DNA from 3 places in the Streptomyces sp. NPDC017890 genome. Region 1 is predicted to be linked to each of the others. Evidence: riboswitches for the same ligand, from Rfam matches in the RefSeq annotation. Region 1 holds a riboswitch; each other region holds the start of a gene.
The links. Region 1 has a riboswitch for cyclic di-AMP ahead of ACH4F2_RS20410 (M23 family metallopeptidase). Riboswitches for the same ligand answer to the same signal wherever they lie in the genome.
Positions count from the first base shown of each region.

Region 2: it holds a riboswitch for cyclic di-AMP, as region 1 does, so the genes downstream of both, ACH4F2_RS03565 (transglycosylase SLT domain-containing protein) here and ACH4F2_RS20410 (M23 family metallopeptidase) in region 1, are expected to answer to the same signal.
Region 3: it holds a riboswitch for cyclic di-AMP, as region 1 does, so the genes downstream of both, ACH4F2_RS34765 (peptidoglycan DD-metalloendopeptidase family protein) here and ACH4F2_RS20410 (M23 family metallopeptidase) in region 1, are expected to answer to the same signal.

Region 1 is NZ_JBIRHU010000015.1:15,034-19,077, forward strand. It holds gene ACH4F2_RS20405 (PrsW family intramembrane metalloprotease) at 1-33, shown strand, start outside; gene ACH4F2_RS20410 (M23 family metallopeptidase) at 166-1,197, opposite strand; cyclic di-AMP (ydaO/yuaA leader) riboswitch at 1,209-1,365, opposite strand; gene ACH4F2_RS20415 (PP2C family protein-serine/threonine phosphatase) at 1,610-2,800, opposite strand; tRNA gene ACH4F2_RS20420 (tRNA-Met) at 2,996-3,069, opposite strand; partial or broken gene ACH4F2_RS20425 (dihydrofolate reductase family protein) at 3,140-4,044, opposite strand, start outside.
Region 2 is NZ_JBIRHU010000002.1:150,284-154,327, forward strand. It holds gene ACH4F2_RS03555 (GNAT family N-acetyltransferase) at 1-265, opposite strand, end outside; gene ACH4F2_RS03560 (HAD family hydrolase) at 532-1,341, shown strand; gene ACH4F2_RS03565 (transglycosylase SLT domain-containing protein) at 1,556-2,056, opposite strand; cyclic di-AMP (ydaO/yuaA leader) riboswitch at 2,062-2,229, opposite strand; gene ACH4F2_RS03570 (polyprenyl synthetase family protein) at 2,918-3,928, shown strand.
Region 3 is NZ_JBIRHU010000054.1:3,482-7,525, reverse strand. It holds gene ACH4F2_RS34780 (helix-turn-helix domain-containing protein) at 50-700, shown strand; gene ACH4F2_RS34775 (DUF6126 family protein) at 697-813, shown strand; gene ACH4F2_RS34770 (tyrosine-protein phosphatase) at 830-1,627, opposite strand; cyclic di-AMP (ydaO/yuaA leader) riboswitch at 2,051-2,208, shown strand; gene ACH4F2_RS34765 (peptidoglycan DD-metalloendopeptidase family protein) at 2,213-3,154, shown strand; gene ACH4F2_RS34760 (SGNH/GDSL hydrolase family protein) at 3,356-4,044, shown strand, end outside.

The sequences.
Region 1 (4,044 bases):
AGCCCGTACGAACCGGCGAACCGGCAGCCCTGACGTCGGGGGGTTGCCGTCAGGACCGCCGGGGACCAGCAGGATCAGCGGGTATCAGCGCGGATCAGAGGGGACGGGTGGGACGGGCGGCGCGGGAGGCGACGCCCGGACTCACGCGAGAGGCGAGGCTCGGACTCAGGGAGTGAGGCCCTTGCTCTGCAGCCACGCCATCGGGTCGATGCCGCCGCCGTCGGCCGTGTGGACCTCCATGTGGAGGTGGGCGCCGGTGACGTTGCCCGTGGCGCCGACGCGACCGATGACGTCACCGGTGGCGACCTTCTGGCCGACGCTGACGCTGATGGAGGACTGGTGGGCGTACCAGATCTCGGTGCCGTCGTCGAGGGTGAGCACGGTCTTGTAGCCGTACGACCCGTCGTAGCCGGCCGACGTGATGGTGCCGCTGTGGACCGCCTTGAGCAGCGTGCCCGTGGGGGCGGCGAAGTCCAGTCCGGTGTGGTAGCCGGAGGACCAGTAGGCGCCGGCCTGGCCGAAGCTGGAGGAGATCGTGTAGGAGGAGGTCGGCAGGGTGTACTGCCTGGCCAGCTTCGCGAGCCGCTCGGCCTCGGCCTTCTTCGCGGCCTCCTCCTCCGCCTTCTTCTTGGCGGCGGCGGCCTTGGCCTGGGCCTCCTTCTCCGCCTCGGCGGCGGCTTCCGCGGCCTTCTTCTCGGCCGCGGCGGCGGCTTCGGCGGCGGCCTTGCTCTCCACCTGGGCCTGCTGCTGCTCGGCCTGCGCCATGATCCGGGCCCGCAGCGTCTCACCGGCGTCGCCGGTGTCCTCGGAGGTGTCGGCGGAGACCGTGGCGATGCCGCTGAGCGGGGTGGCGGAACCCTCGGGTTCCGGCTCCTCGTCGTCGGAGATGAGCGAGCCGACGTTCGGCATGTCCGGCATGGAGATCGACACCGGCGGCTTGCCGGTCTGCGCGGTGGCCATGCCGCCGGCGCCGACTGCGGCTATGACACCGACGCCGAGGACGGTGGAGCTGCGGGCGAGTCCGCCGCGCTGCTTGGCGACGCGGTGCCGGCCGCGTACGGGACGGATGGATTCCGCGGTGGGATTCCACTCCTCCCAGGGGCCCTCTTCGGCGCGGTGGCCGTCGTAGCCGAAGGTGTCGGTGTCGTGCTGGTTCGGCACGAACGGGGCCTCGGGGGCAGGCCGGTTGGACGCCACGTGGGCGTACTCCTTTCCTTCCTTTCGCCTACCGGGTTAGCTGACGGGTTCGGAGCAGGAAGGTCTCCTACGCGCGTATATCCGCCGTGTCTCCACGGCGTCATACGCCCGATTCACCCCAATGTGGTGGTTCCCCGGTTCCCTTGCGGGATTCGGCGCGTGCGCACGGAGCCGCCTTCTGTGACGGCTGGGACGACCGCGCTGCGTTATCGAACGTTAATAGACGCGAGGCTCGGATACCAAGCGGTTCCTCTTGATCATTAACGAATCCGGCCGGGATGTACGCCTCACAGAAGGCCAAAGCGGGGCGAGTTGACCCCGTCTCAGTATTCCCCCTCTGGCCACAACTTTCTGATGGTGTGTCAGTTGTTATGCGGAGGGCGGTCGATCCGTCACGCCCGGTGACTTCGGTCTAGGGTCGTCGTACGGCGAGCAGTGCCATGTCGTCGGCCATGCCGCCCCCGGAGTGCCGGCGCACGTCGTCGGCGAGGGTGCCGAGCAGTTCCGCCGGATGCCGGAAGACGCAGCCGGCCAGCCGCGTGTACGGGTCGTAGAACTCGCCCTGGGTGTCACGGGCTTCGGACACTCCGTCGGTGTACAGCAGCAGCGTGGCCCCGCCGGGGAATTCGGCCTCCTCCGCGCGGTCGGGCCACACGCCGAGTTCGCCCATGCCGAGCGGCAGCGCCGACTCCCGGGCGGACAGCGGGCGCAGGGTGCCGTCGGCGTACAGCAGCAGGGGCGGCGGATGGCCGCGGTTGACGATGCGGACGACCCCGTCACCGTGCGGGAGTTCGGCGAGTACGGCGGTGGTGAATCCCTCGAAGGCGTCCAGTCCGTCCCGGCGGGACCCCTCGCGGGCCAACGCCCGCTCCAGCCGCTGCGCCACCGCCTCCAGCGTCGCCTCCTGCTCGGCGGCCTCCCGGAAGGCGCCGATCACGACGGCGACGGCGCCCACCGCGCCCATGCCCTTGCCGCGCACGTCCCCGACGATGAGCCGGATACCGCGCGCGCTGTCCTGTACGGCGTAGAGGTCGCCGCCGATGAAGGCGTCGGCCTGTGCGGCCTCGTAGCAGGCGGCGATCTCGAAGCCGCCGATCCGTTCGGCGGGCTCGGGCAGTACGGCGCGCTGGGCGGCCTCGGCGATCTCGCGCACGGAGACGAGGCGCTCGCCGGTGCGGCGGACGAAGCCGTTCACGAGGACGGCGAGCACGGCGACCGTCGCGATGGTGATCAGCTCGGTGAGGGAGTCGACGTAGTGGATGACGCCCTTGCTCAGTTGCAGCCCGACGACGGCGGCGACCACGGCGACACCGGTGAGCGCCGTGCCGCGCCGTGAGTAGATCGGGGCGGCCACCAGGGGCGCGGCCGTGTAGAGGGGGCCTGCGGTGAAGTACCTCGGGGTGAAGAGGTCGTACAGGATGGCGACGACGATCAGCAGCACGGGGAGCAGGCGTACGAAGGTCCGCCCGTACGAGGTCCGCCACCGCCGCGGTGGCCCCTCGGCCGACGGCACGAGTTCCGCACCGCCGCCGAGCCCCGGGTCCGGCACGGGGTCGCCGGGGAGCCGGCCGCCGGCCCTGGCGTACGCCCCCTCGTCGTCCACGTCACCTGGCCGCACCACTCGTCTCCCGCCACCCCGCACGTCTGCGCCGCTTGCCGTCCCGTCCTCCAGATTTCCCGGAGCGGGGGCGGGGGGCGAGCCGTGGGGGCCGGACGGGTGACGGAGCGGGTGCATGTGTCGCGAACGCGAACGCACCGAAGGCCGGAATCCTCATGGATTCCGGCCTTCGGTCTTCAGTAGCGGGGACAGGATTTGAACCTGCGACCTCTGGGTTATGAGCCCAGCGAGCTACCGAGCTGCTCCACCCCGCGTCGTTGTGTCTTTACTGTACTTCATCCCGGGGGTGGAATGCACATCCGTATCTCCCCGCCTCTCCCGCTGCCCCTCCAGATGGCGGTTCGGTGCCTTCGCGCGCCCCTCGTACTCCGGCAGTACGACGACGGTGGCGCCCCCGGCCGCGAGCACCCCGCTGCCGTCGGCCCCCGGCACGAAGGTGTCCGGCTCCCGCCAGGCCGTGACCACACGGCGCACCCCGGCGTCGAGGATCAGCCGGGCGCACGGCGCGGGCCGGGAGGCGCGGCGGGCGCAGGGCTCCAGGCTGCTGTACACGGTGGCGGTCGCGAGCCGCGGATCGCCGGGGCCGGTCTTCGCGAGCGCGGCCTCCTCGGCGTGCACGACGGGGTCCTCCCCCTCCCGCGAGTGCCCGCGCGCCAGCTCGGTCCCGTCGGCGGCGACCACGACCGCCCCCACGCTGAACGCCGTCCCGGACGGTGGGCACAGCTCCGCCAGCTCGCAGGCGAGCGCCAGCCAGTGCCGGTCGGCGGCGGCGACGCGGTCGCCGGTGCCGGGCGCGGTGGGCAGGTACCGCGTCAGCACCACGTCCTCGATGCGCCGCGACTCCACCAGCCGCAGCCGCCCGCCCTGGTAGGCGCCCGGACCGAACAGCCGGGGCGCGTCCGGGTCCCCCACGAACAGCGGGGCGAGGACGAGTTGCAGCTCGTCGGCGAGTTCCTGTTGCAGCAGTTGGGTGTGGACTCTCCCGCCGCCCTCCACCATGAGCCGCCGCACACCGCGCCGGTCGTGCAGGTACTCCAGCGCGGCGCGCCAGTCGAGGGTGCCGCCGAGCGGCACGATGTCGGCGGCGATCCCCAGCGCGCGGGCCCGCCGGGCGCCGTCGTCCGTGGTCAGGAGCACCTTCTCCCCGCCGGTGTGCCACAGCCGCGCCGCCGGGTCCAGCTCGCCGGTGGCACTGACCGTGACCTTGAGCGGGTACTCCGCCTTACCGG
Region 2 (4,044 bases), on a different contig from region 1:
CCTGGCAGTCCGACACCCCGAGCCCGATCGCCCGGCCCTGGCCCAGCGGCCCGCGCTCGTGCGGCAGGAAACCGGCCGCCTCCCCGCCGTCGTACACCACCGCCACCCGCGCCCGCGGCCGTACCCGGCCCACGACGTCGGTGAACTCCGGCTCCATGAAGGGATTGCGTGGTGCCGTCGACTTGGCGCGCAGCTCCCGCCAGTGCTCCCGTTCCCCCTCGCCCAGTTCCTCCGGCCTGAGCACGCGCACACGTCCGCTGTTCAACCCGACCCCCCGATCAAGTTCCCCCTGGACAACAGGAAGGTACCCCCGGGGGCCACCCGGTCGGTAGGTAGCGGACCATGTTGTTGCCAACCGGTGCACAGGCCTTGAACCGGCTTTAGCCGATGATGTGCCAGGTTTCGGACAGGTTCGAGCGTCCTCGTGCGTCCATGTGCCCTACTCGTGCGCACTCGTGCCGGACTCGCGCGTCCTCGTTCGGATGCGATCGCTGGTGAGTCGGACAGGTGCGGTGTCCGTATTCTCTGATCATGGACCGCACCGCGTATTCACTCGTCGCCACCGACCTCGACGGCACGCTGCTCCGCGGCGACGACACCGTCTCCGACCGGTCGCTGGCCGCGCTGGCGCGGGTGGCTCAGGCCGGTGCGCGGCATCTGGTGGTGACGGGGCGGCCGGCCCCCCGGGTACGGTCCCTGCTCGACCGCCTCGGCTGCACGGGGCTCGCGGTGTGCGGCCAGGGCGCGCAGGTGTACGACGCCGGCGCGCACCGGATGCTGTGGTCGGTCACCCTGGACCGGGAACTGGCCGAGACCGCGCTCGGCAAGATCGAGGCCGAGGTCGGGCAGGTGCACGCCGCGGTCGACCAGGACGGCGTCGACGGCCTCACCCTCATCGAGCCGGGGTACCTGATGCCCCACCCGACGCTGCCCGCGGTGCGGGTCGAGCGGCGCGACGAACTCTGGAGCACACCGATCAGCAAGGTCCTGCTGCGCCACCCCGAGCTGTCCGACGACGAGTTGGCGTCGACGGCGCGCGCGGTGGTGGGTTCCCTCGCGACGGTCACCATGTCGGGGCCGGGGACGGTGGAGCTCCAGCCGTGCGGCATCACCAAGGCGACCGGCCTGGCGCTGGCCGCCGAGCGTCTGGGGCTGAGCCGGCGGCGGACGATCGCCTTCGGGGACATGCCCAACGACATCCCCATGTTCGACTGGGCCGCCCACGGTGTCGCCATGGCCGGTGCCCACCCCGAACTCAAGGCGGTGGCCGACGAGGTCACCACGACGAACGAGGACGACGGCGTGGCCGTCGTCCTCGAGCGGATCTTCGGAGCCCCTTAGTACGGCTCAGCCACCACGGCCCAGTCGGTACGGCTCAGCCATCATGGCTCAGTCGGTACGGGCAGTCGGTACGGCTCGGCCGTGATGGCCCAGTCGGTACGGGCAGTCGGTACGGCTCGGCCGTGATGGCCCAGTCGGTACGGGCAGTCGGTACGGCTCGCCCGTCGCGGTTCAGGCGGTACGGGCGAGCCGGTGCCGACTCAGCCGTCGCGGCTCAGTACGCGCCGAAGACGTTGTCCATCGAGCCGTACCGGTCGGCCGCGTAGTTGCAGGCCGCGGTGATGTTGGCGACCGGGTCGTACGGGTCCCAGGAGGTGCCGGGCACGTGGTACGCCTCGAAGGTCGGGGCGATCACCTGGAGCAGGCCCTTGGACGGGGTGCCGTTGATGGCGTTGATGTCCCAGTTGTTGATGGCGAGCGGGTTGCCGGACGACTCCCGCATGATGTTGCGGTGGATGCCTTCGTACGTCCCGGGGATGCCGTGCTGGGCCATGATGTCGAGCGACTCCCGGATCCAGCCGTCGAGGTTGTCCGGGTACGTCGTCGCCGCGGCGGTGGCGGTCGCGGCGGTCGTGGTGGCGGCCGGGGTGGCCGCGGACGCGCTGGTGGCGCCGATGATCGGCAGGGCGAGCACGGCGGCGCCGGTGCCGGCCACGGCCAGCTTGCGGGCGAGGCGGCTGGTCCGGGCGTGACGGTTCTGACCGTTGGCAGACATGTGTGAGTCCCTCTCCTTACGCCTGCGAGGTGAGCTGTCGGGTTCGGGCGGGGAGGTGCCCGGCCGGGCCCTGACGGGCACGGCTTCACCCCGAGCCGCTCCGGTGGTGACCGGTGCGGCGGCTTACCTGGGTCCCCCGCTCCTGCCTGCGAGTTTGTTGGCGGATGACTGTGCGTTCGGGCGGTGGCAGGATTCGGCGTCCACCCGACAGGCCGGGAACGTATGCGACAGCACATGTCCGAAACAAGTGCAGGAATCACCCAACGCGCCTGTTGACCTTGGTCTGGGGGGTTTGGGGTACTTGATCCTTTGCGGCTGCCAAGGCTCAACTGGCTTGCGGGGCAAAGGGAGGGCGCAGCCGGCGGCGGGGTTGCCTGCGGGTGTGGAGGAGTGAGCCAACTCACCCGCTCCGTCAAGAGGGGTGAATCGGGCATTAGGGATGATTGGGGCCAATCGGCCGTCGGTGGGGAGGTCTTCGGGTGCCGATCGGCGACCGGGCGGGCCCATCGCCGTGCGTGCCCCGTGCGCGACCCCGCCCGGACCGGTGTTTCCGCGCACTGCGGGGGCATCCGTTCGGGGTGGGGGCGCAGTGGGCCGAGTGGGTGACGTATTCGGCGTGCGAGCCGTTGGGAGGGGTGATGTGATCTTCGGTGGCGGGTTCCGGCCCTGGCGATGTCGATCAATACCTGCTCATATCACCTGATCAAAAACATACTGTGCATGATCCGATACCGACCAGCCTGTAACGGTGGGCGCTAGCGGTGATCGAAAGGTGACCGGATACGCTGACTTGAGTGGTGGCAGCGACCTATCGACAAACCAGGTAATCGCCAGTAGACACCAGCAGACAGGAGACCCCTCGTGACCGTCGTCGGGCCGTTCGGGCTGAGCGTGCGGGACCAGGCTCTGGAAGCCGATGTCCAGGCCGGATTGGTTGCTGTCGAGGAAGGGTTGCTTGAGGCAACCAAAAGCGAGGTTCCGTTCATCACGGAGGCCGCCCAGCATCTGGTGCGGGCCGGCGGCAAACGATTCCGGCCACTGCTGGTGATGCTCTCGGCCCAGTTCGGCGACCGCTATGCCCCCGGCATCGTGCCCTCGGCCGTCGTCGTGGAGCTGACCCACCTCGCCACCCTCTACCACGACGACGTCATGGACGAGGCAGCCGTGCGCCGTGGCGTGGCCAGTGCCAACACCCGTTGGGGCAACTCGGTCGCGGTCCTCACCGGCGACTTCCTGTTCGCCCGCGCCTCGCAGATCCTCGCCGACCTCGGGCCCGAGGCGGTCCGCGTGCAGGCCCTGGCGTTCGAACGGCTCGTCACCGGTCAGATCCTGGAGACGGCGGGGCCGCAGGACGGCCGGGACCCGGTGGACCACTACCTGGACGTGCTGGGCGGCAAGACGGGATCGCTGGTGGCGGTCTCCTGCCGGTTCGGCGCGATGATGTCCGGCGCCGACGAGACGGTCGTGGACGTGCTGACCCAGTACGGCGAGCGGCTCGGCGTGGCCTTCCAGCTCGCGGACGACGTCCTGGACATCGCCTCCGACTCCCAGGAGTCGGGGAAGACGCCCGGGACCGACCTGCGCGAGGGCATCCCGACCCTGCCGGTGCTGCGGCTGCGCGAGCGGGCGGCCCGGCTGGGGCTCGCCGAGGACATCGCCTTGTGCGAGCTGCTGGACTCCGACCTGAGCGACGACGCGCGGCACGCGGAGGCGCTGCGGCTGCTGCGCGCCCACCCGGCGCTGGAGCAGGCGCGACGGGACACGGTCCGGTACGCCAAGGACGCCCGGGCGGCGCTGGCTCCGCTCAGGGAGTGTGAGGCGAAGGCCGCGCTGGTGGAGCTGTGCGACGCCGTGGTGCACCGGGCCGGCTGAGTCCTCCCCGGGCTCCCGCGGGCCCGCATCAGGGGGGCCGCCGCCGTACGCGGCGGCCGGTCCACGGGGTGGCGGCGTACGGCAGGTGAATGGCGTACGGCAGGTGGCTGCCCGGG
Region 3 (4,044 bases), on a different contig from region 1:
AACAGGCAAAGAAATTGCCTGACAGGCAAGTTTCGGGCTGAATGGAGGCATGACCTCCCACGAGCCCGAACCGCCGGCGCCGGACGCGTCGGCGGACGCGGTGTCCGTCGTGGCGCCGCAGCTGCGTGCCCTGCGGCGCAGGGCCGCTCTCACCCTGGAGGCGGCGGCCCGCGCCGCCGGGCTGTCGCCCGCCCACCTCTCCCGTCTGGAGACCGGGCAGCGCCAGCCCTCGCTGCCGATGCTGCTCTCCCTCGCCCGTATCTACGGTACGACCGTGTCGGAACTGCTCGGCGAGACGGCGGCGGACCGGGACGCCGTCGTGCGTGCCGACGCCATGGAGCCGACGTTCGCGGGCGGCTGGACGTACTGGCAGGCCGGCGGGGCCGGTCGCGGCATGCAGGCCCTGCGCGTCCACGTGCCGCACGGCTCGCAGGGCGACATCGTGCGGGTACACCCCGGCGAGGAGTGGCTCCACGTCCTGCGGGGCCGGCTGCGGCTGCGCCTCGGCGACACCGTGCACCGGCTCGGTCCGGGCGACAGCGCGCACTTCGACTCGCTGACCCCGCACCGGATCGCCGCCCAGGACGCCGACGGGGTCGAGCTCCTCTTCGTCCACACCCTGCTGCAGAGCCCGACGACGGCGCTGTGCCTGGGGCCGGCCACCACCACGATCCGTCCCACCCTTGGAGAGACGCCATGAATCTGCAGGAGAAGTTCCCGCGCGCCCTGTGGGTGCGGCTCTTCATCTACCTGATCGTGGGCCACGCCTTCGCGGCCTTCATCTACCTGCTCTTCGAGGTCGGCGCCAAGTAGCGGGTGGGCGGACGCCTCAGTCCAGCATCCGCTCCCGCAGCCGCTCCCGGGTCTCCGGAGTGATCCGCAGGCCCTTCTCCAGGTACGCGTCCACCCCGCCCCAGGTCGCCTCGATGGTCTCGAAGGCCGCTGCGAGGTACTCGGCGCGCGCGTCGAACAGAGGGCTGAGCAGCTCCATGACCTCGGGGGAGTAGGCCGAGGCGGCGGAGCTGCTGCGGCGTACCTTGTAGCGGCGGTGCGCGGCGTTGGACTTGAGGTAGTCGTCGACGACGGCCTCGCGCTCGACGCCCAGGGCGAGCAGGGTGACGGCGATCGACAGGCCCGCGCGGTCCTTGCCGGCCGCGCAGTGCATCAGGGCGGGGACGCTGTCCTCGGCGAGCGCGTGCAGCACCCGTGAGTGCTCCGCGGTGCGCTCCTTGATGATCATGCGGTAGGAGCCGATCATCCGGTCGGCTCCCTTGCCGCCCGCCAGGATCTCGCGCAGCTGGCCGAGGTCGCCGTCGCGGACCATCTTCCAGAACTCGGCGCCGTCGGCCGGATCGCTCAGTGGCAGGTTCACATTCCGCACGCCCGGAAGCTCGACGTCCGGACCCTCGAGCTTCTGGTCGGCCGCGTTGCGGAAGTCGAAGACGGTGTGCAGGCCCAGCGAGGCGAGGAACGCGGTGTCCTCCCCGGTGGCGTGCGCCAGGTGACCGCTGCGGAACAGCACCCCCTGTCGCACCCGCCGCCCGTCCACGGTCGGCAGTCCGCCCACGTCACGGAAGTTGCGCACACCGGCCAGCTCGGGTTCGGTCGACGGGACCTGCTGCGTCACGGGGACTCCTCCCACTTCGCCCCGTCGACGCTGCTCGCCGACGGGCGCCACTCGACGATACGGCACGGCCCTGGGGCCTCGACGTCACGACCGCCCGACTACGCCACTTCCAAGACTTCTGTCCGAATTAGCACCTGAATTCCAACTAGCGCTGAAATGGCAGGGGCTGGCGAGGTGCCGCGTGAGCAGCGTCATATCCGTGACCGTGCGTTGCCCATCATGTTCACGTAATACAGCGGGTTTTCAAGGCCGTTTACATGAAGCGGCGCTCCGCGAATCGACGGAGGGTGACCGGTAATCCCCGTAAAGGATCAATCGGAACACCCGTCCATGGAACACCTCGCTTGTCCCTGCGCGCCCCGGTCCCTTACGTTCACCACCGATCCGGACGGACGCCTAATCCTGCCGCCGACCGGAGCCCGCACTCATCCACCACCCGTACACGGCAGGAGCGGGGGACCCACAGGTACAACCGCCTGTTCCGGTTCCCGGAACGGCTTGGGGTAAAGCCGCGTCTCGGCGCGGCCGGGCATCTCCAGCTCGCACCCGACAGCTCACCTCGCAGGCGCCGGAGAGGAACTCGCCATGCCCGCGAAGGGTAAGCACCGCCGTACCAGGGCCATGCGCCTGACCCGCACCATCGCCGTCGCCGGAACCGGTGGCGCCGCGCTCGCGCTCCCGCTGATGGGCGCCGCCGCTGCCCACGCCGCTCCCGCGCAGTCCGTCTCCGAGCAGGCCGTGCGGTCCATACCGACGACGGCGAAGAAGGCCGCCGGCGACAGCGCCGAGAAGAACTCGGACTCGCGGACGTACACCGTGAAGAGCGGTGACTACCTCTCGAAGATCGCTGACGAGCAGGACGTCGACGGCGGCTGGAAGAAGCTGTACTCGGACAACCGCGAGGCCGTCGGCGCGGACCCGTCGATGATCCACCCCGGCCTGAAGCTCTCGATCGGCGAGCAGGCCGCCAAGTCGTCGGCCCCGTCCTCCTCCACCGAGTCCAAGAAGCCGGCGGCCGAGAAGCCCGCCGCGCCGGAGAAGTCGTCGGACGCCGCGAAGACCTCCTCGTCGGACTCGTCGGACTCCTCGGACGCGAGCGCCCAGTCCGCCGGCGCCACGAGCGGCTTCACGTCGCCCGTCCCCGGCGGCAGCGTCGGTACCCCGTACCACCAGACCGGCAGCATGTGGTCCAGTGGCTACCACACCGGCACGGACTTCGTCGTCCCGACCGGTACCTCGCTCAAGGCCGTCGGCGCGGGCACCGTCGTCTCCGCCGGCTGGGGCGGCGCGTACGGCAACCAGGTCGTCATCCAGCTCGCCGACGGCCACTACGCCCAGTACGCCCACCTGTCCTCGCTATCCGTCTCCGCCGGTCAGTCCGTGACGGCGGGCCAGCAGGTCGGCCTCTCGGGTGCCACCGGCAACGTGACCGGCCCGCACCTGCACTTCGAGATCCGCACCACGCCGGACTACGGTTCGGACGTGGACCCGATCTCGTACCTGCGCTCGCACGGCGTCTCTCTCTGACGACGGTTCGGCGCGGTCTCGCGCGACCGAAGGCCGGACCCCGATCCCCGGGTCCGGCCTTCGGTGTATTCCTGAATTGGTGAACACTTTAGGCGTGGTCTTTCTCACCGCCCGTCAACCCTTTCTACGGTCGCGTAGGTCACATTCCAAGGTGAATCATGGGCCGACGTGGCAGACGATTCGAAGAGTGACAGCAGAGAAGTGATCGGGTCGTACGTGGCGGTGGGGGACAGCTTCACCGAGGGCGTCGGCGACCCCGGCCCCGACGGGGCGTTCGTCGGCTGGGCCGACCGGTTCGCCGTACTGCTCGCCGACCGACGCCCCGAGGGCGACTTCAGGTACACCAACCTCGCCGTGCGCGGCAGGCTGCTCGACCAGATCGTGGCGGAGCAGATCCCGCGAGTCGCCGGACTCGCGCCGGACCTGGTCTCCTTCGCGGCGGGCGGCAACGACATCATCCGGCCCGGCACCGATCCCGACGAGGTGGCGGAGCGGTTCGAGCGGGCGGTGGCCGCGCTGACCGCCGTGGCCGGCACCGTCCTCGTGACGACCGGCTTCGACACCCGTGGGGTGCCCGTCCTCAAGCATCTGCGCGGCAAGATCGCCACGTACAACGGGCACGTCCGCGCCGTCGCCGACCGCCACGGCTGCCCCGTGCTCGACCTGTGGTCGCTCCGGAGCGTCCAGGACCGCAGGGCGTGGGACGCCGACCGGCTGCACCTGTCGCCCGAGGGCCACACGCGCGTGGCGCTGCGCGCGGGTCAGGCCCTCGGCCTGCGGGTGCCGGCCGACCCGGACCAGGCCTGGCCGCAGCTGCCGCCCCGCGGCACCCTCCACGTACGGCGGGACGACGTGCACTGGGCACGCGAGTACCTGGTGCCGTGGATCGG